2 regions of the Sphingomonas sp. LM7 genome follow, and region 2 is predicted to be linked to the other one. Evidence: predicted binding sites of a transcription regulator. Region 2 holds the regulator's gene; the other holds the start of a gene.
What was found. The regulator LexA, encoded in region 2, represses DNA repair genes until DNA is damaged. The targets are predictions, from matches to a motif close to GTTCCNCNCTTGTTCT.

Region 1 (10,518 bases), 610 kb from region 2:
CCAGCGTCAGTTTGATCTGTGCGGCGATGCCCAGCCGCAAATCTACGGCATCGGCATCAAGGAATTGTGGGATATCGACCCCGCGAAGCACGTTCCGGGCAAGGTGATCCACACCCAGGGCTGGCCGCTCAAGGAAGGCGAATCCAATGGCGGCGGCTTCCTCTATCATCAGGCCGACGGGCAGGTCGCCTTGGGTTTCGTCGTCTGGCTCAACTACAAGAACCCCTATCTGTCGCCCTTCCACGAGATGCAGCGCTGGAAAACCCATCCAGAAATCGCCAGGATCCTGAAAGGCGCCAAGCGCGTCTCCTATGGCGCCCGAGCGATCAGCGACGGCGGCTGGCAGGCGGTCCCCAAGCTGGTGATGCCCGGCGCGGCGATCATCGGCGACAGCGCTGGATTCCTCAACGTGCCCCGGATCAAGGGCACCCACACCTCGATGAAGTCGGGGATGATGGCCGCTGAGGCCGCCTTCGCCGCGGTCCAGGCCGGCCGCACCAGCGACGAACTCGCCGCGTACCCGGAGGCGTACAAGACCAGCTGGGTCGAGAAGGAACTGCGCGGCGTCCGCAACGTAGCCCCGCTCGTCAAGAAGTTCGGCGACACCTGGGGCACGCTCTTTGCCGGCGCGGCGATGTGGATGGAACTGATCGGCCTGCGCTGGCCGTTCACGATGAAGCACCACCCCGATCACGAGAGCCTGCTGCATGCCAGCGCAGCCACGCCGATCGAATATCCCAAGCCCGACGGCGTTCTCACCTTCGACCGTCTCTCCTCGGTGTTCATCTCGAACACCAATCACGAGGAGGACCAGCCGGTCCATCTGACCCTCAAGGACCCCGATATCCCGATCGGCTACAATCTCCCGGTATACGCCGAGCCGGCGCAGCGTTACTGTCCGGCGGGTGTATACGAGGTCGTTGGAGAAGGCGATGATCTGCGGTTCCAGATCAACGCGCAGAATTGCGTCCACTGCAAAACCTGCGACATCAAGGACCCGACCCAGAACATCAACTGGGTGGTTCCCGAAGGCGGCGGCGGCCCCAATTATCCGAACATGTAGCCTTGGCGTAGCGACACTGCTCGCCTGGGCGCCACTCGCGCACGCCCAGGCTCCGGCCGTCCCCGATCCCACAGCCTATGTCCGTGCCCGCGCCGCCGATGCGGCCGGCGCGGCGCATCTCGCCTCTGCGGGCTATGCCGCGGCCTTGCGTGCGGCGCCCGAGGACGAAGTCGTCGCGCTGCGTGCCTATCGCCAGGCGCTCGCTGCCGGCGACTATGTCCTTGCCAGCCGCGCCGGGGCTGCATTGGTCAAGGCCGGCGTGGCGCCGCCCGATACCGCGCTGCTTGCCCTCGCGGTGGCGCTGCGCAGCGGCGACCGTGCCGGCGCCGGTCGCGCGGCCGATCTGATCGCCAAGGGACCGTTCGATTTCCTCGTCCCCGCGCTCCAGGCATGGCTCGCCTTCGATCGCGGCGAGGACGCGGTTGCGGTGCTCGATGCCGCGCCCGGCGACGCGCTTGCCCGCCGCTACACGCGGCAGCACCGTATCCTGCTGCTCATCGCGACGAAGCGCACCAATGAAGCAATGGCTGCGCTTGCCGCGGAACTCGCCTCGGACGATCGCGACGATGCGCGGATAGATGCCGCCATTCTGCTCGGCGAAACCGGCGCGCGCGAGCAGGCGCGGCGCCTGCTCGCCGGCGACCGGCCCGAATTCGAACGTCTGCGCAAGCAGCTCGGCAAGCGTGACAAGCCCGACGCGCTGTTCGGTGCGTCGCGGATGTTCCTCGAACTCGCCGTCGAGATCGCCGACGAGGATATGGCGCAGCTTTCGGTACTGCTCACCCGCGCCGCCTTGCTGCTCGATCCACAGGACGATCGCGCCCGCCTGTTCCTCGCCGAGGCGCTGTCGCACGGCGGGTCGGACGATCTCGCGCTCGCCACGCTGGCCGAGATCCGCCAGGACAGCGCCTTCGCGCGCGGTGCCGCGGCCGGACGCGTTGCCGCGCTCCGCCGCGCGGACCGCATGGCCGAGGCGCTGCTGCTCGCCGAGAAGCTGGCTCGTGACAGTCAGGCGACCAGCGCCGATAGCGAGACCTGGGGCGACATGCTCGTAGATCAGGGCAGCTTCGATCTCGCCGCCAATGCCTATGCCGCGGCGATCGCGCGGGACGGCGGCGACAGCAGCTGGCTGCTCCACTATCTGCGGGGCAGGGCGCTCGATCATGCCGGGCGTTGGGACGAAGCACTGCCCGCCCTGCAGCGCGCAGTAGCGCTGGGCCCGGATCAGGCGCCCGCGCTCAAATATCTCGGCTATGCTCAGGTCGCCCGCGGAGAGAACATCGCCGAGGCGCAGGCGCTGCTCGAACGCGCCAGCACGCTCAAGCCCGACGATGCCGAGATCGCCGATTCGCTCGCCTGGGCCTATTATCAACGCGGCGATGTCGCCAAGGCGCTGCCGCTGCTCGAACAGGCGGTGCAGGGCGATCCCGCCGCGGCGCGCGCCAACGAGCACCTTGGCGATGCCTATTGGCGGCTCGGCCGGCATTACGAAGCGCGCTACGCGTGGCGCGCGGCGGCGCTCACCGCCGAAAACGACGCGCCCGCCCGGCTCGAAGCCAAGCTCGCCAACGGATTAAAGCCGCAGCCCAATTGATGGTCACCGAAATCGCCCGCGCCAAGCTCAACCTGGCGCTCCACGTCCGCGCCCGCCGCCCCGACGGCTATCATGAGCTCGAAACGCTGTTCGCGTTCGTCGATTATGGCGACGTGCTCCGCGTTACGCCGGCCGATGCACCGGACTTCCGCCTCACCGGCCCCTTCGCCGCGGCGCTGGCCGGGGAGGGCAATAACCTCGTCACGCGCGCTGCGACGCGCTTTGCCGAAACTTTCGGCGGTGGCGCCCATGCGATTGAGCTGGAGAAGCACCTGCCCGTAGCCTCGGGCATCGGTGGTGGCTCTGCCGACGCCGCCGCCACGCTCCGCGCGCTCGCCCGACTCCACGATGTCGCATTGGATGATTCCCGCCTGTTCGCCATCGCCGACGGTCTCGGCTCGGACGTGCCCGCCTGCCTGCTCGGCAAGACTGCGCTGGGCAAGGGCAGGGGCGAGCAGCTCCAGCCGGTTGCGGGAATGCCGGATACGCCAGTGCTGCTCATCAATCCCGGCGTTGCCGTCTCCACTGCGGCGGTGTTCCGCCGCTGGGACGGCATCGACCGCGGGCCGCTCGGCGCCGATCCGCTGACAGCCCGCAACGATCTCGAAGCCCCCGCGCGCGGCATCGCCCCCGTGATCGGCGAAGTCCTCGCGGCGCTGGCGGCGCAGCCTGGCGTCACGCTGGCCCGCATGTCCGGCTCGGGCGCCACGTGCTTCGCGCTGTTCGAGGATGCCGAGGCGTGCCGGAGCGCTGCCACCCGGATCGCGCTGCCGGGCTGGTGGATCGTGGAAAGCCGGCTCCTCTAAATGCAGTCATCCCGGCGGACGCCCGGACCTCAGGCCAAGGTGCCGACGGGAATGCGAAGTTCCCCTCTTGTTCTTTAGGAACAAACGCGATACAAGCGTCACAACACAAGTTGAACGGCGGGGTCAAACCCTCTAGCGACGGGGATACGAAATGGCAGCTTCACTCAAGGTGATCGACGGCAACATGGCAGTATCCACGGACAAGCAGAAGGCGCTCGAAGCCGCCCTCGCACAGATCGACCGCGCTTTCGGCAAGGGCAGCGCAATGCGCCTAGGTTCGAAGGAGACGATGCAGGTCGAGACGATCTCGACCGGTTCGCTCGGTCTCGACATCGCGCTCGGCGTCGGCGGACTGCCGCGCGGCCGCGTCATCGAAGTCTATGGCCCCGAAAGCTCGGGCAAGACCACGCTCGCGCTCCACGTCATCGCAGAGGCACAGCGGGGCGGTGGCACCGCCGCGTTCGTCGATGCCGAGCATGCGCTCGATCCGGTCTATGCCAAGAAGCTCGGGGTCAATATCGACGAGCTGATCGTCTCGCAGCCCGATACCGGCGAGCAGGCGCTCGAGATCGTCGACACGCTCGTCCGCTCGAACGCGATCGACGTGCTGGTGGTCGATTCGGTCGCCGCGCTGGTTCCCCGCGCGGAAATCGAAGGCGAGATGGGCGACAGCCATGTCGGCCTGCAGGCTCGCTTGATGTCGCAGTCGCTGCGCAAGCTCACCGGCTCGATCAGCCGCTCGCGCTGCATGGTGATCTTCATCAACCAGCTGCGCATGAAAATCGGCGTGATGTACGGCAATCCGGAGACCACCACCGGCGGCAATGCGCTGAAGTTCTACGCCTCGGTGCGCCTCGACATCCGCCGTACTGGCCAGATCAAGGACCGCGACGAGATCATTGGCAACGCGACGCGCGTCAAGGTGGTCAAGAACAAGGTCGCACCGCCGTTCAAGCAAGTCGAGTTCGACATCATGTATGGCCAGGGCATCTCCAAGATCGGCGAGATCCTCGATCTCGGCGTCAAGGCGGGCATCGTCGAAAAGTCAGGCGCATGGTTCAGCTATGACAGCATCCGCATCGGCCAGGGTCGTGAGAATTCGAAGACTTTCCTCAAGGAAAATCCCGAGCTCTGCAACCGGCTTGAAGCTGCGATCCGCGCGCGGACCGATCAGGTCGCCGAGGGGCTGATGGCCGGCCCCGAGCCCGACGACGACATCTGAGCGCATGCGCGATAGTGTCGACTTCGTGTCAAGTTAGGCCGCGCCGGCATGATCCGTGTCAGGCGGCGGTCACGGGAGCATCTCCCATCGGAAGACCCGGCGCATTGCCCTGCGCCGGGTCTTTCCGTTTGTTGCGTTCGGGCGCAACTTGATTGCCGATTTACCGTGAAAACCGTGAAATTGAGGGAAGCAAATCCAACATGATCACCGTCCACCATCTCGAGAATTCGCGCTCGCAGCGCGTTATCTGGCTGCTCGAAGAGCTTGCGCTTCCCCACACGATCAAACGCTATGAGCGGAACAAAGCGACGATGCTCGCCCCGCCCGAACTGCGCCGGATCCATCCGCTCGGCAAGTCGCCGGTGATCGACGACGAGGGCACGGTGGTCGCGGAGACCGGCGCGATCGTCGAATATCTGGTCGAGAAGGCCGATGGCCGGCTCGGCGCGCCCGCGCACCGCGACGACGCGCTGCGCTATCGCCATTTTCTCCATTATGCCGAGGGCTCGCTGATGCCGCCCTTGTTCACCAAGCTGGTGCTCAGCCGGGTGCCGCTGCTCGGCAAGGTCGCGCAGAAAAAATTTCAGCCGATGGTCGATGTCCACCTCGATTATGTCGAGGCCGAACTCGCGGCGCGCCCGTGGTTCGCCGGCAAGGACTTTACCGCCGCCGACGTGATGATGAGCTTTCCGCTCGAAGCCGCGGTGCTCCGGGCCGGCGCCACCGAAGGCCGCCCCCATCTCGCCGCATGGCTCCAGAAGATCCATGCCCGACCCGCATATCAGGCAGCGCTCACGGCCGGCGGTCCCTATGCCTATGCCTGATCACTCTTCGCCGGGAACAACCACGATGGGAGGTCCTTTAAACTTGTGTAGCGGCGGCCCCTTGGGACAAATTAGGCGATAGAGTTGCGCATGCTCTGAACCTTCGAAGAGTGGGTCGCGCTCGATCTGGTTCGCAGGCACGGTTCGGGATCGGACCACTTCATTGTCCGCGCCGAATTGCTGGCCCGAAATCAGTGCAAGGCTGGGCTGTTCGCAATCAAGCTCCACGCGCGCGATGAAGGAAATGGGCGTGTCGCTTTCGGGTACTGCGCGAATGGAAACCTGAACGCGTTTTCCGTTCCGGACGGCGCCGGCCGGATCATAAAAAGTGGCGCCGTCGCGCGTAGTCCCCAGGCTGACCCATTTCACCGCCTGGCCTGTGGCCCAAGCCGGCCAAAGGCCAATCGCCGCAAATGCAAGCGATCCAGCGGCGGGGAAGATCTGCCAACGTGTCACGGCCGCGGCTGGCCCTCGCCATATTCCTCGAAGCTGTCGAGGTCGGGCGCACCGGCCGCCGGCAGTGGCTTGACCTCGGGCTCGGCCGCCTCGGGCGGATCGAGCTGGCCCTCCCAGCGCGCCACCACCGTCGCCGCCACGGCGTTGCCGATCACGTTGGTCGCCGTGCGTCCCATGTCCAGGAAATGATCGACCGCGAGGATCAGCAGGATGCCGGCCTCGGGGATGTTGAAGTGGCTGAGCGTGCCGGTGATTACCACCAGGCTGGCACGCGGCACGCCGGCGATGCCCTTGCTCGTGATCATCAGCATCAGGAGCATGACGATCATCGTACCCCAGTCGAGCGGAATGCCATAGGCCTGGGCGATAAAGATCGACGCGAACGTCATGTACATCATCGATCCGTCTAGGTTGAACGAATAGCCGAGCGGCAGCACGAAGCTGGCGATGCGCGGCGGCACCCCGAACCGGTCGAGCGCCTCGAGTGTCCGCGGATAGGCGGCCTCGGACGATGCAGTCGAGAAGCCGAGCAGGATCGGATCGCGCAGATAGCGCAGCAGCGTGCCGGTGCGCGGGCCGACGAACAGGAAGCACGCGCCGAGCAGCACTGCCCACAGCACGAACAGGCCGACATAGAAGGTGACCATGAAATAGGCGAGATCACCGACCACGCCAAGCCCGCGCGTCGCCAGCGTCCGCGCCACTGCGCAGAACACCGCCACCGGAGCGAACAGCATGACATAGCCCGTGACGGTCAGCATCACCGAGACCAGCGCCTCTAGCCCCTTGAGCAGCGGCGCGGCCTTCTCGCCCACTGCGGCCATGCCAACGCCGAAGAACAGCGAGAAGATCACGAGCTGAAGGATGTCGTTGGTCGCCATCGCATCGATCGCCGAAGTCGGCACGATGTGGATGAAGAATTTAGCGGCGTCGAAGCCTGCGCGGTCGACACCGCTCGATGCCGCAGCATCCGGCAGCGGCAGGTTCAGTCCCACGCCGGGCTGGAGCAGATTGACGAGCAGCAGCCCGAGAGTCAGAGAGATCAGGCTGGCGGTGACGAACCACAGAAATGCCTTGAGGCCGACCCGGCCGATCGCGCCGGTCCCGCCCATGTGCGCGATGCCGACGACCAGCGTCGAGACCACCAGCGGGGCGATGATCATCTTGATCAGATGAAGGAACATCTGAGTCGGGATGTCGAACCAGTAGCTGATGTCCTTCAGTCGCTGGGCGGCGGCGGGGGTGCCGTCGTCATAGGCGACATTGAGCCCCCAGCCGATCAGGCCACCCAGCAGCAGCCCGGCCAGAATGAACCACGTCAGTCGCTTACCCACAAAAAACCCCCAGCAAATTTCGCGGCAGGGAAGGGGATTGTCGCGGCCGGGTCAACCCCCGTGCGCTCAGCCGGTGATGTCGCGCTTGCCGCGCCAGCCGGCGATCGCAGTCTTGCGGTCTCGCCGTGCTGCCGCCGCATCGCCTAGCTTCGCCTCGACATGTGCGCGGATCGCCAGCGCCACCGGATCGAGCGGGCGGCGCTTGAGCGAAGCATCGACCGCCGCCAGCGCCCCCCAGACATCACCTTCGGCAAGCAGAGCCGCCGCCACGTCGCGGCGTACCGGATACCACCACAGCGGTGGGTCGGCCGATTCGGAGAGCGGCTTGGCCTCCTCGATCGCCGCGGCCCTGGCGAAGAACGCGACGGCGCGGCGGTTCTTGCCCTCCAGCATCGCCGCGCGGCCCTCGAGCACGTTGCGCCCGACCGCGAAGGCCGCCGGGATCATGCCGTCGCTGCGATCCTTCTCTACGCGCTTGGCCATCGCATGCGCCTCACGCCGCACCGCCTTGGCATCGTCGAGCCGGGCAAAGGCCTCGCCGCGGGCATAGTGCCACAGCGCCTGCGCGACCGGATTGGACTTGCCCGGATCGGCGATGCCAAGCATTTCGCCCGGCGGCGCGAACCGCGCAATCGCGACGAAGCCGTTGCCGAGCACTGCCTGGCGGAACATCGGCAGCGTGCCGCTACGTCCCGCCATTGCGACCATTGGCCGGGCAAGCTTCAGCCCCGCTTCGGCATCGCCCGACATCAATGCGCCGCCGATCCCGAAATGGACGTTGTGCGCGTGATAGGCGAGCGTCCAGACGCCGTCGGGCTCGGCCAGCTTGAGCCGCCGAGCATTGTCCATGCCGAGCTCGACGGCGCGGACGTTCGCCGTCGCCGCGTCGGCGTAGCGGCCCACCCCGTAATAGGTGTGCGAAGGCATGTGGACGAGATGGCTTGCCGCCGGCGCGATCGTCGGGAGCTTGTCGGCGAAAGGCTCGGCGCGCTTGGGATAGCCGGCGAGCTCGGTGGCATGGATGTAGAAGTGGATCGCCGGAGCGTAATCGGGTGAGCGCTTGAGCACGCCTTCCAGCAGCGCGACGGGGCTGGCCATCTTTTCCGGCTTATAGTCCGACGCGATCATCAGCGCGTCCGCAGCGACCACGCTCAGCGCATCGTCGCCCGGATTCGCCGCGGCCATCTTGACGATCGCATCGGCAAAGGCCTGGTTGCCCTGTTTGGCGTCGTCGGTGTAGCGCAACTGCATCGCCGCGATCAGCTGGCGCTCCTTTTCCGGAGCCCCGACCGACAGTTTCTCGGCAGCGGCGGCGATCTCGGCGAGCCTCTTCCTCTCGTCCGGGCCGACGCCGTAATTGAGCGTCGGCCCCGCGGCCCAAGCCTCGCCCCAGGCGCACATCGCGCAATCCGGATCGAGCCGCCGCGCCTCCTTGAAGGCCGCGATCGCCGACTTGTGCGCGAAGGCGTGACCGAGCTGCATGCCGTTAGTGAAGAACGTCTGCGCCTCGGCGCTCCTGGTTTGGATCGCGAAACCGCCGGGGCCGTAGCCGGGAAGGATTGCGGTCTTGTCGTTGCTGTCCACTAGGTCGCTGCACCAGCGCGCGAAGATCTCGGGCGCGGGCGAGGGCGCCGCCGGCGCGGTTGCGCCAAGGAGCAGGATCAGCGGTGTCACGGCAATATGGCGCATGCGAGTTCCCCATTCGCTTGCAGAAACCCTAGCGGAGGGGATTGAAGCCCGGCGATCAAGCGCTCTATCGCGGGCGTCCGATCTTTTCCGGAGAGCATGATGCCCGTGACTGCGCCGACCTTCAACCGCCGTGTCCTGATCGCCGCGGCCGGCGCGCTGCCGCTGCTCGGCCTGCCCGGCATCCTTCACGCCGCCGACCCCGACGTTTCGGACCTCCGCGACATTACCACGGGCGCGCAGCCGATCGGCCCCGAGGAGCGCAAGGCGCGTATCGCCCGAGCCCAGGCACTGATGAAGGCGAGCGGCATCGGCGCCGTGCTGATCGAGCCGGGTTCGTCGCTGATCTACTTCACCGGGGTGCGCTGGAGCCGCAGCGAGCGGCTGACCTGCGTGGTGATCCCGGTCGAAGGCGAGCCGTGCATCGTCACGCCGTTCTTCGAGGAGCCTTCGGTTCGCGAGTCTCTGGGCATCGCCGCCGAAGTCCGCGTCTGGCAGGAGGACGAGGACCCGCTCAAGGTGGTCATCGGTTTTCTCAAGGACCGCCGGCTCGCGGAGAAGCCGGTAGGGATCGAGGAGACCAGCCGCTACTTCATCGTCGATGGGTTGCAGAAGGCGCTGCCCACCACCAGAATCGTATCGGCGAACCCCGTCGTGCGGGGGTGCCGGATGATCAAGACCTCGCCCGAGCTGGCGCTGATGCAACTCGCCACCGACGTGACGATCGCCGCCTATCGCTGGACCTATCCGCGGATTCGAGAGGGCATGAGCAACGGCGACATCGCAGCGTTGATGACGGCTGCGACGCGCAAGCTGGGCGGCGCAGTCGAGTTCAATCTCATCCTGCTTGGCGGGGCCGCCGCCTATCCGCACGGCACGCGCAAGCAGCAACGCGTGACACCCGGTGAAGTCGTGCTGATGGATTGCGGCTGCACCGTACAGGGCTATCAGTCCGACGTCTCGCGCAGCTTCGTCTTCGGCAGGGCAAGCGCCGAGCAGCGCAAGGTTTGGGAGGTGGTCGCGCACGGCCAGCAAGTCGCGTTCGAGGCGGCAAGGCTCGGCACGCCCGCCGGCGCGGTGGATGACGCGGTCCGGGGCTATTACACTTCGCTCGGCTACGGCCCCGACTACAAGCTGCCTGGCCTGTCGCACCGCACCGGCCACGGCATCGGCATGGACGGTCACGAGCCGGTCAATCTGGTGCGCGGCGAGAGGACCCCGCTCGCGTCAGGCATGTGCTTCTCGAGCGAACCCGGCATCTACATTCCCGGCAGCTTCGGGGTGCGGCTGGAGGATTGCTTCCACATGACCGAGGCCGGGCCGAAATGGTTCAGTGAGCCGCCCAAGTCGATCGACCAGCCGATGGGGTGACGCGCGGCCCTACACGGCGCCGAGTCGTCCCGGCAAAGGGTACACGAAGGTCACACTGTCTGCGTGTTCCTGCGACGGCATATTTGTCCCAGTTTCCAAGAGACGCGCGCATTGAGTAGCATTCTTGCGCCGAGCGGGGTCCTATATTTCCTGTCTAGTGAA
Region 2 (10,518 bases):
CGCCGCGCAGGCCTTCGCCGACATCCTCGACGGCACCGTCCCCGAGCCTGCGATCGAGGCTTTCCTGATCGCGCTGAGCGAACGCGGCGAAACCAGCATCGAAATCGCCGAGGCTGCCCGCGCGATGCGTTCCCGGCTGATCCCGATCACCGCACCGGCCGGCGCGATCGACGTCTGCGGCACCGGCGGCGACGGGCATCACACGCTCAATGTCTCGACTGCAGTCAGCCTCGTCGTCGCAGCGTGCGGCGTGCCGGTCGCCAAGCACGGTAACCGCGCCGCTTCGTCCAAGGCCGGCGCCGCCGATACGCTCGAGGCATTGGGCCTCAACCTCGACCGCGCCGGCGCGCGGGCGGAGGAAAGCCTGCACGAACTCGGCATCGCCTTCCTGTTCGCCCAGCATCACCATCCGGCTATGGCGCGGATCGGCCCGCTGCGCCGACGCATCGGCCGGCGGACGATCTTCAACCTGATGGGCCCGCTCGCCAATCCGGCGCACGTCACGCGCCAGCTTATCGGCATCGCCCGGCCCAATTACGCACCGATCTATGCCGAGGCACTCGTCCAGCTCGGCGCCGAAGCCGCCGCGATCGTCTCCGGCGAGGAGGGCCTCGACGAGCTTTCCACCGAAACGACGAGCATCGTCGTCAATGTCGGCTGCGCCCGGCTGCCGACGCGCATCACGCCCGAGGATGCCGGCCTGCCGCGCCATCCGCTCTCGGCGATCCGCGGCGGCGATCCCGAGCATAATGCCCTCGCGCTGCGCCGCCTCCTCCAGGGCGAGGCTGGGCCGTATCGTGATGCCGTACTGCTCAATGCCGCCGCCGCGCTGATGGTCGCCGGACGCGCCGACAATCTGGTCGATGGCGTCGAGGAAGCCGCCGAGGCGATCGACGCCGGGCTTGCCAACGCGCTGCTCGACTGCTGGATCGCCTTCGCATGAGCACCATCCTCGACAAGATCCTCGACACCAAGCGCAGCGAAGTCGCCACGCGCCGGCTTGCGCCCGTGTCGCGCCCCGAACCAACTGCGCCGCGTGGGTTCAAGGCCGCGCTCGACGCCAAGATCGCCGCCGGCGGCTATGGCCTGATCGCCGAGATCAAGAAGGCGAGCCCGTCCAAGGGCCTGATCCGCCCGGATTTCGATCCCCCCGCGCATGCCCGCGCCTATCAGGCCGGCGGCGCCGCGTGCCTTTCGGTGCTCACCGACCAGGAATATTTTCAGGGGCATGAGGAGTATCTCATAGCCGCCCGCGCCGCCTGCGACCTGCCGGTGCTGCGCAAGGACTTCATGGTTGACCCCTGGCAGGTTGCGGAGTCCCGCTCGATTGGTGCCGACGCGATCCTGATCATCGTCGCCGCGCTCGAAGACGGCGCGATGGCCGAGATCGAGGCGGCTGCGATCGAGCATGCGATGGACGTGCTGGTCGAAGTCCATGACGCCGACGAGCTCCAACGCGCGCTGCGTCTCAAGTCGCGACTGATCGGCGTCAATAATCGCAACCTCAAGACCTTCGAAGTTGATCTTCAGAAAACCTACGAACTCGTCCGCCACGCGCCCAAGGACTGTACCTTTGTCGCCGAATCCGGCCTCACCAGCCGCGCGGACCTCGACGCGATGGCCGAGCACGACATCCACTGCTTCCTGATCGGCGAATCGCTGATGCGCCAGGACGATGTCGAAGCCGCGACGCGGGCGATGGTTGGGTGAGGGAGATGTACCCACTGCCCCTCTCCCTTTGGGAGCGGGAAGGAGCGGCAAAACCGCGGGAGGGTGAGGGCGGCCTCCTCTCTTGCCATCACCCTTACCCTCCCACTCGGCTGCGCCGAGCGGGCCCCTCCCTCTCCCAAAGGGAACGGGACAGATGACTCGCCTCACCCACCTCGACGAAACCGGCGCCGCCCACATGATCGACGTCGCCGGCAAGCCCGTCACCGCGCGCGAGGCAGTCGCCACCGGCCGCATCACGATGTCCGCACAAGCCGCCGCCGCGATCCGCGAAGGCAGCGTCAAGAAGGGCGACGTCCTCGCCACGGCGCGCATCGCCGGGATCATGGCCGCCAAGAAAACCGCCGAGCTGATCCCGCTCTGCCACCCTTTGCCGCTAACCCGCGTCGCGATCGATCTCGCTCCCGACGATACCGGCGTCACCGTCACCGCCACGGCCGCGACTGAAAGCAAAACCGGCGTCGAGATGGAGGCGCTTACAGCCGCCAGCGTCGCGCTGCTCACGCTCTACGATATGGCCAAGGCGCTCGATAAGGCGATGGTGATCTCCGGCATCCGCCTGCTCTCCAAAACCGGCGGCAAGTCGGGAGACTGGTCCGCCTGATCCCCCGCCGACGCCCGTTAGGGATTCTACAACCGTTTAAATTAACCCGCTTTTCAGCCCGCTTAAGCAAAGTCGCGGCTACGGATCGACGGGAAGAAAAATGGTTCAGGCACTCAGGTCCGCGACGGTCTTCTCGCTATCGGCAGATCCGCCCCGCGCGGTGCTGCACCAGCCCGACGCCCAGGCTGCGTTCGACGCCGCCTTCCTCGTCAGCGATTGCGAACGCTTCCCCTGCTCGCTCCAGCGCCTCTCCTCGGCCGGTGCCACCGTCCAGATCGACGCCACGCTCTCCCAGGAAGAGCCGATGCGCCTCGAAATGGCGAGCGGCCAGCTCGTCCCGGGCAAGGTCGATTGGTGCGCCGACGGCGAAGCCGGCTTCGTGTTCGACGCGGCGATCGACATCATCAGCACGCTCGCGCGCACCCTCGCCAACCTGCCGGCCGAGCGCCGCGCCATGCCGCGCGTCGAGATCAACCAGCTCGTCTCGATCCGCAGCGGCACCAAAGTCGAGCATGCCCGCACGCGCAACATCTCGCAGGGCGGCGTCGGCATCGACACCAAGCTCGAGCTTGCCGCGGGCGACCCGGTTCACTGCACTTTCGATGCTTTGCGCCCGCTCGACGGCACCGTCCGCTGGGCCCAGGACGGCCAGGCCGGCATCGCCTTTGACGAGGGCCTCGGCTGGCAAGCGCTGATGCCGTGGCTGCGCCATGCCCAGCGTGCGCAGGGCAGCGCCGGCGCGGCCCCCACGCCGCTCAATCCCGAGGGCGACGGCATGATCCCGGACAAGCATGCGATCCGGCTCGACGCCCCTGCCAGCGTCCGCGAAGGTGTGCGCTGGTGGAATGCGCGCGTCCGCGGCATCACGGCGAATCTCGTCGAGCTCGAGACCCGCGCCGCGCTCGCGCCGGGCGCCCAGCTCTGGGTTTCGCTGCCCGAGATCGGCGGCGGGCCCGCCAACGTGATCGAAGTCGCACACAACCGGATCCTCTGCGAATTCCGCCTGCCGCTGCGCCCGCGCGACCTCAGCCTCGTTTCGGGCAGCAAGGCCCCACGCTGAACGCTTGCATCGCAGGCGCTTCCCGGCACAAGACGGGAACATGCCCGCACTCCTGCCCGTCGTCCAAGCCCAGTCGCAGCTCCTCGCGCTGGCCCGCCCGCTCGCGATAGAGAATGTACCGCTCGCGGCGGCCGCAGGCCGCTGGGCCGCCGCCGATATCGAAGCGCTCCGCACCCAGCCCTATGCCGATCTCTCGGCGATGGACGGCTATGCCATCCGCTTCGCCGACTTGCCCGGCCCCTGGCGCGTGATCGGGGAGAGTGCCGCAGGCCGCGCCTTCACCGGCGAGGCGGAGCCCGGCGATTCCGTTCGCATCTTCACCGGCGCGCCCTTGCCTGGGGGCACCGACACCGTGCTGGTCCAGGAAGAAGCCGCGCGCGACGGCGGACGATTGTCGCTGGCCGGCGAAGGCCCGGGCCATCGCGGCCGCAACGTCCGCCGGCGTGGCCTCGATTTCTCGGAGGACGACCTGCTTGTTCGCGCCGGCGACCGCCTCACCCCTGCCGTGCTGGCGCTGCTCGGCACTGCCGGTCACGGCACCCTCCCCGTGCGCCGCAAGGTCCGGGTCGCCATCGCCGCCACCGGCGACGAACTGGTGCCGCCCGGCAGCCTCATCGGCCCGGCGCAGCTCCCCGAGACCAATCGGCTGATGCTCGCCGCGCAGCTTGCCGACCTGCCTGTCGAATTGATCGACCTCGGCATCCTGCCCGATCGCCAGGACGCGCTCGAAGCCGCGTTCCGCGCCGTCGGTGCCGATCTGCTGGTGACCAGCGGCGGCGCCTCGGTCGGCGACCATGATCTCGTCCAGCCCGCGCTCAGGGCGGTCGGCGCCACGATCGATTTCTGGCGCGTCGCGCTGCGGCCCGGCAAGCCGATGATGGCCGGCAGGCTCGGCGGGATGCTGGTGCTCGGCCTCCCCGGCAATCCGGTTTCCGCCTTCGTCACTACCCAGCTCTTCGTCCGGCCGCTGGCCGCCGCGCTATCGGGCGCCGCCGATCCGCTGCCGCGCACTCGCCGTGCCGTGCTCGGCGAACCGCTCGCCCCGAACGGCGACCGCACCGATTATCTCCGCGCCGAACAGCGTGGCGGCGCGGTGTTCGCCTCGACGATCCAGGACAGTTCGATGCTGCGAACGCTGGCCCGGGCGACCTGCCTGATCGTCCGCGAACCGGGTGCAGCCGCGGCCGTGTCCGGCGACTCGGTGGAAATCCTCGACATCGCTTGACAAGCTCCCGGAACATTGCATAAACGTTCCCAGTCTGTTCTGGACAGGAGAAACTGGATGCTCACGCGCAAGCAGCACGAGCTCATCTGCTTCATTGCCGACCGGCTGGCCGAGACCGGCGTGTCGCCTTCGTTCGAGGAAATGAAGGACGCGCTCGATCTCAAGTCGAAGTCGGGCGTGCATCGGCTGATCAGCGCGCTGGAAGAACGCGAGTTCATCCGCCGCCTGCCCAATCGCGCCCGCGCTCTCGAAGTGCTGCGCATGCCCGAACGCGGCGATGCGAAGCCGGCGGGCAGGACTCGCACGACGGATGCGTCAACTTCATCAACTTCGCGGTCAATTTCGGCCGGGTCGACGCCGCCATCGCCTGCCAACGACGTGGTCGAGATTCCGCTGCACGGCCGCATCGCCGCCGGTACGCCGATCGAGGCGCTCGAAGGCGGCACGATGCTGCCCGTTCCGGCTGCGCTGCTCGGCTCGGGCGAGCATTATGCGCTCGAAGTCGCCGGCGATTCGATGGTCGAAGCCGGCATTCTCGATGGCGATTATGCGCTGATCCGCCGCACTGAAACCGCCCGCGACGGCGAGATCATCGTTGCGCTGATCGACGATGCCGAGGCGACGCTGAAGTACTTCCGCAAGGAAGGCGCGATGATCCGGCTCGATCCGGCCAATCGCAGCTATGACGCCCAGCGCTACCGCCCCGATCAGGTGCGCGTGCAGGGCAAGCTGGCCGGGCTGCTCCGCCGCTACTGAGCGGCGGATGCCGGGCGGCGGTGCGCCGCGATGCACGAGGCTACGCTGGCCACCACCAGCACGAACGCCATGGCCTCGAGCAGCGTCGGCAGCCGCTGCTCCCACAGGAAGCCGTAGAGCAGCGCGAACAGCGTCTCGAACAGGATCATCTGGCCGACCAGGGTCAATGGCAGCAATCGGCTCATCCGGTTCCACAGCGCATTGCCGATGATCGATGCCAGCACCGCGACGCCGACCGAAACACCGGCAAACTTCGCCCAGGCGGCCCCGTCATGGCCCGATGAAGCCAGGAGGAGCGCAATCGGTACGAGCACCAGGCTCTGCGCCCCGGTAACGACTCCGGTCAGAAGATTCCATTCGTGCGCCGAAACCGTGCCGAGCCGCGCCAGCCACCGGCTGTTGCCCACCGCATAGGCAGTCCATGACGCAAGCGCGCCGATCGCGCAGAGCAGGCCGAACCAGGAAGAAGCATCTCGATCGTGCGTCGGCAGGACTGCCTGCCAGCCGATGCAGATCGCTCCCGCAGCGCCAAGCAGCAGCGACGGGACCAGTTTGCCGAGCGGCACCGCATCGCCGTCCCGACTGCCGATGATCGTTACCGCGACCGGCAGGAATCCGATGACGAGCGAGGTCAGCGCAATCCCGCCCGTCAGCACCGCGGCCGACAGGAGCAGATAGTATAAAGTGTTCCCGGCAAGCGCGAGCCAAACCAGCCCCAGCCATTCGCGCCGCCCGAGCTTCGCCGCCAGCCCCTGCCAGCGCGGCGCGATCAGCACGCACGAGATCGCCCCGAAGGCGAGATACCGCCCGATCGTCATTTCGAGCGGACTGAACGCGCGGATCAGCTCCGGGGCGAGGAAGACCAGGCCCCACAGCGCTCCGGCTCCGGCACCGCACAGTATGCCCGGCAGAATCGACGTGGCACAGGCGGGGCGCCTCTCGGCGATGTTCATTTCCTGTCTCCGCCAACACAATCTGGCGAGTGATATCATCGCTCCAGCGAGCGGAGCGCTCTTGCTTGCCGGCAAAAATGCAACAAATACTCGGCGATGGTCGAACCCATCCACCCCGCGCCCCGCAAGCTCGACCCTTTCGACCGCGCTATCCTGCGCATCGTCCAGCGGGACAACAAGACCCCGCAGCGCCAGATCGCCGAAGCCGTCAACCTGTCCGCTGCAGCCGTTCAACGGCGGATCGCCGCGATGGAGGCAGCCGGAGTGATTGCCGCCAACGTCGCGATCGTCGAGCCCGAAGCGGTAAGGCTCGGGATTACGGCGATCGTGGAGGTTCGGCTGCACGACGAGCGCGCGAGGAGCGTCGATGCGGCGAAGACGCTGTTCCGCGACACACCCGAAGTCCAGCAATGCTATTTCGTCACCGGCGGCGTCAGCTTCGTACTGGTAATCGTGACAGCCGACATGCGGAGCTACGAAGCACTGTCACGCCGCCTGTTTGCCGAGAATGACAGCATCGCCCATTATCGAACGCTGGTCGCCCTCGACCGAGTGAAAGCCGACATGGCCATCGTCATTCCCCCGCTGTCCTGAACCACTCATTGTGGCGTCTCGCGTCGCACGAACGGCGGCTGTACCGTCAGTGGGGTAAGCCAGGGATGCGATCCGCCACTCCGCACGGTGCGCACACCCGCGTCGGCGAAGGTGATCGCGACGCCGCCGGTCCGGGCCAGAGTCTCGCGGTCGAGCCGCAGCCAACGCGGCGTGCAGCCCGGGGGCAAGCGGCGGTCGCTCACTACGACGTCGGCCGCGCTGCAATGCGCCATCATCTCGCGCCACAGCACCAGATAGCCGCTGCGCGTGGCGAGCACGCGCCAGCGCCGAGTCGGCGAACGCACCTCGACCAGGCACAGATCGGGACTACACCGCGCTTCCGGTGCCTCCGACAGCAGCGCAAGCTCCTCCTCCGCACCGCTATTTTCGCCGAGCATCGATCGCGTATAGTCACCCGCACGGTCTCGCAGCAGCGCCATCGCGCCGTCTGCGGTGCGGATCGCGAGGTGCCGGCCGTCGCCGGTCACCAGCAAGTCGGGCGCCGGCGTCAGCAGCGCCCAGGCCAGGCCGGCGGCAAAGGGCGCGACGCCCGCCCAGCGCACCCCCGTCCGCCACAGCGCAACCCAGAGACCGCCGACGACGATAAGCGCATAGGCACCGCCCGGCATCGCCGGCAGCGCCGCGACCGCGCCGGGCGCCGAGGCCGTGACATGCGCGAGCCATAGCAGCAGCTCAAGCGACCGCGCCGTCAGCCACCAGACTGGCGCTCCGATCCCGGCGACATCCAGCGCCAGCGCCAACGCCTCGAGCGGCATGATCACGAAGGTAGTCAGCGGGATCGCGACGATGTTGGCGAGCGCGCCGTAGATCCCGGCCTTGTGGAAATGGAACAGCCCGATCGGCATCAGCGCCAGCTCGACCGCGATGCCGGTGAGCAGCAGCGAACCGAGGCCGCGCAGCAAGCGCCGCCCCCGCCCCTCCTCGCGCCGCTTGAACCAACCGCGCACCCGCGGGCTCTCGTGCAGCGCGACGATTGCCGTCACCGCGGCGAAACTCAGCTGGAAGCTCGGCCCGGCCAGCGCTTCGGGCCAGAGCAGCAGCACCAGCAACGCGCCCGCCGCCACCAGCCGCAGCGTGATCGCCTCGCGCCCGAGGCTCAGCGCGAGCAACACGAGCAAGGCAGCCGCGCACGAGCGGATCGTCGGCACCTCGGCCCCGGTCAGCAACGTGTAGCCGATCGCGGTCAATGCCCCAGCGCCCGCCGCGACCAGCGGCAACCGCCAGCGCAGTGCTAGCGTCGGGCTCAGCGCCAGCAGCCGCAGCACCAGCAGCATCGTTGCGGCAGTCACTGCAGTGACGTGCAGCCCGCTCACCGACAGCAGGTGCGCCAGCCCCGAACGCCGCATCGCCTCCGAATCCGCTTCGGCGATCGCACCCTGGTCCCCGGTGGCCAGCGCACTGGCGATCCCGCCCGCGCTGCCCGCGATACGCGACTGGATATGCGTCGATAGCCGCGTGCGCAGGCCTGCGCCCGGCGCGGCCGATGGTCGCACCATTTCGACCGGCGCAAATCCCTTTCCGGTCGCACCCAGCCTCGCGAACCACGCGACCCGCGCAAAATCATAGGCACCCGGCACCGCGGCGTCCGGCGGCGGCATAAGCCGCGCGCGCAGCTTGATGATTGCCCCCTTAGCCAGCCCCTTTGGGGCATCGCCGATCGCCAGATTGACGCGCAGCCGCGGCGGCAAATCGGCATGCCCCAGCGGAGAGAGCGTCACGCGCACCATGTCGCGCGCAGGCAATTGCTCGACGCGCTCCACCTGACCCGTCATCAGCACCACGGCCGGCCGCGCCAGCACCGGCGCGGCGACGCGTTCGGCGCGCCACCAGATCAGCGCACATCCCGCCGCCAGCGTCAGCCCCGCAACCGCCATCACCCGCGGCGCCCGCCCGCCACCGGGCAAGGCCAGCGCGCCTAGCCCCAATGCCGCGCTACCAAGCACGAAGCCGATCCAGCGCGCCGCGTCAGGCAGGACAAACCACGCGGTGATTCCCGCGCCCAGCATCACCGGCAACCACAAGACGAGCTGCTCGCGCTCACGCTCCAGCCAGCGCTCGAGCGTCATCGACAACTGGCGAACTGCTCCCACCACCCCCATTTGAAGGGCGGGCAACCCCGTGCTAGGGGCCTCGGCGGCTGAGCTGGCCATTGATTTTATAGTCTGGGAGCACGCGCGGTTGAGCGCAACATCTGATACCGGCACCAACAAGGCTGTCGTCACTCGCTTCGCGCCGTCCCCCACCGGGTTCCTCCATATCGGCGGTGCGCGTACGGCGCTGTTCAACCTGCTGTTCGCCCGCCATCACGGCGGCAAGTTCCTGCTGCGTATCGAGGATACCGATCGCGCCCGCTCGACCGAGCCGGCGATTGCCGCGATTCTCGATGGAATGCGCTGGCTGGATCTCAATTGGGACGGCGAGGAAGTCTATCAGTTCTCGCGCGCGGCTCGCCACGCCGAGGTCGCGCATCAGATGCTCGCCGCTGGCCATGCGTATAAATGCTTCGCCACCGCCGAAGAGCTGGAGGCGATGCGCGCGGCGCAGCGCGCCAACAAGCAGCCGCTGCGCTATGACGGCCGCTGGCGCGATCGCGACGAAGGTGAAGCGCCCTCAGACGCCCCGTTCGTCATCCGTCTCAAGGCGCCGCGCGAAGGCAGCGTGACGATCGCCGACCAGGTCCAGGGCTCGGTCACGGTGAACAACAGCGAGCTCGACGACATGGTGCTGCTTCGCTCCGACGGCACGCCGACCTATATGCTCGCGGTGGTGGTCGACGATCACGACATGGGCGTCACCCACGTCATTCGCGGCGACGACCACCTCAACAACGCCTTTCGCCAGCTGCCGATATACCGTGCCATGGGCTGGGAAGAGCCGAGCTACGCCCATATCCCGCTGATCCACGGATCGGATGGCGCCAAGCTGTCCAAGCGCCACGGCGCGCTCGGCGTCGATGCCTATCGCGACGAGCTGGGCCTGCTGCCCGAGGCCGTCTCGAACTATCTCCTCCGCCTCGGCTGGGGGCATGGCGACGATGAGATCATCAGCCGCGAACAGGCAATCGAGTGGTTCGACCTTGCCGGCGTCGGCAAGAGCCCGTCGCGCTTCGACATCAAGAAGCTCGAACATCTCAACGGCCATTATATCCGCGCAACCGACGATAGCCGTCTCGCCGAACTGGTGGCGAAGCGCCTGCCGCTGGAAATCTCGGAAGCGCAATCGACGTTGCTCGAAGCGGCGATGCCTTCGCTCAAACCCCGCGCGGCGAATCTCAACGAGATTGCCGACGGCGCGATGTTCCTTTTCCGGACACGTCCGTTGGAACTCGACGAAGGCGCGACCGCTTTGCTCGAAGGCGACGCCCCCGCGCTCCTCTTCCGGGTACATACCGCGCTTGACGCGGCCGGAAGCTGGGATACGGAGGCGCTCGAAGCGGCGGTACGGACCGTCGCCGACGATGCAGAGGTCAAGCTCGGCGCCGTCGCGCAGCCTTTGCGCGCGGCGCTGGTCGGGCGACGAACCTCTCCGGGCATCTTCGACGTTCTGGCATTGCTGGGGCGGGAAGAAAGCCTGGCCC

Region 1: a site for LexA is predicted at 3,522-3,537, ahead of recA (recombinase RecA). Genes of this name have one in related genera too.

What each region holds. Positions count from the first base shown of each region.
Region 1 is NZ_CP019511.1:1,215,420-1,225,937, reverse strand. Features, by position in the region: gene BXU08_RS05715 (electron transfer flavoprotein-ubiquinone oxidoreductase) at 1-1,063, shown strand, start outside; gene BXU08_RS05710 (tetratricopeptide repeat protein) at 1,209-2,657, shown strand; gene BXU08_RS05705 (4-(cytidine 5'-diphospho)-2-C-methyl-D-erythritol kinase) at 2,657-3,463, shown strand; gene recA (recombinase RecA) at 3,615-4,685, shown strand; gene BXU08_RS05695 (glutathione S-transferase family protein) at 4,886-5,509, shown strand; gene BXU08_RS05690 (hypothetical protein) at 5,510-5,965, opposite strand; gene BXU08_RS05685 (dicarboxylate/amino acid:cation symporter) at 5,962-7,299, opposite strand; gene BXU08_RS05680 (hypothetical protein) at 7,366-8,988, opposite strand; gene BXU08_RS05675 (Xaa-Pro peptidase family protein) at 9,088-10,356, shown strand.
Region 2 is NZ_CP019511.1:602,499-613,016, reverse strand. Features, by position in the region: gene trpD (anthranilate phosphoribosyltransferase) at 1-943, shown strand, start outside; gene trpC (indole-3-glycerol phosphate synthase TrpC) at 940-1,710, shown strand; gene moaC (cyclic pyranopterin monophosphate synthase MoaC) at 1,865-2,332, shown strand; gene BXU08_RS02905 (PilZ domain-containing protein) at 2,433-3,392, shown strand; gene glp (gephyrin-like molybdotransferase Glp) at 3,433-4,617, shown strand; gene lexA (transcriptional repressor LexA) at 4,675-5,373, shown strand; gene BXU08_RS02890 (DMT family transporter) at 5,367-6,326, opposite strand; gene BXU08_RS02885 (Lrp/AsnC family transcriptional regulator) at 6,423-6,920, shown strand; gene BXU08_RS02880 (ComEC/Rec2 family competence protein) at 6,926-9,007, opposite strand; gene gltX (glutamate--tRNA ligase) at 9,120-10,518, shown strand, end outside.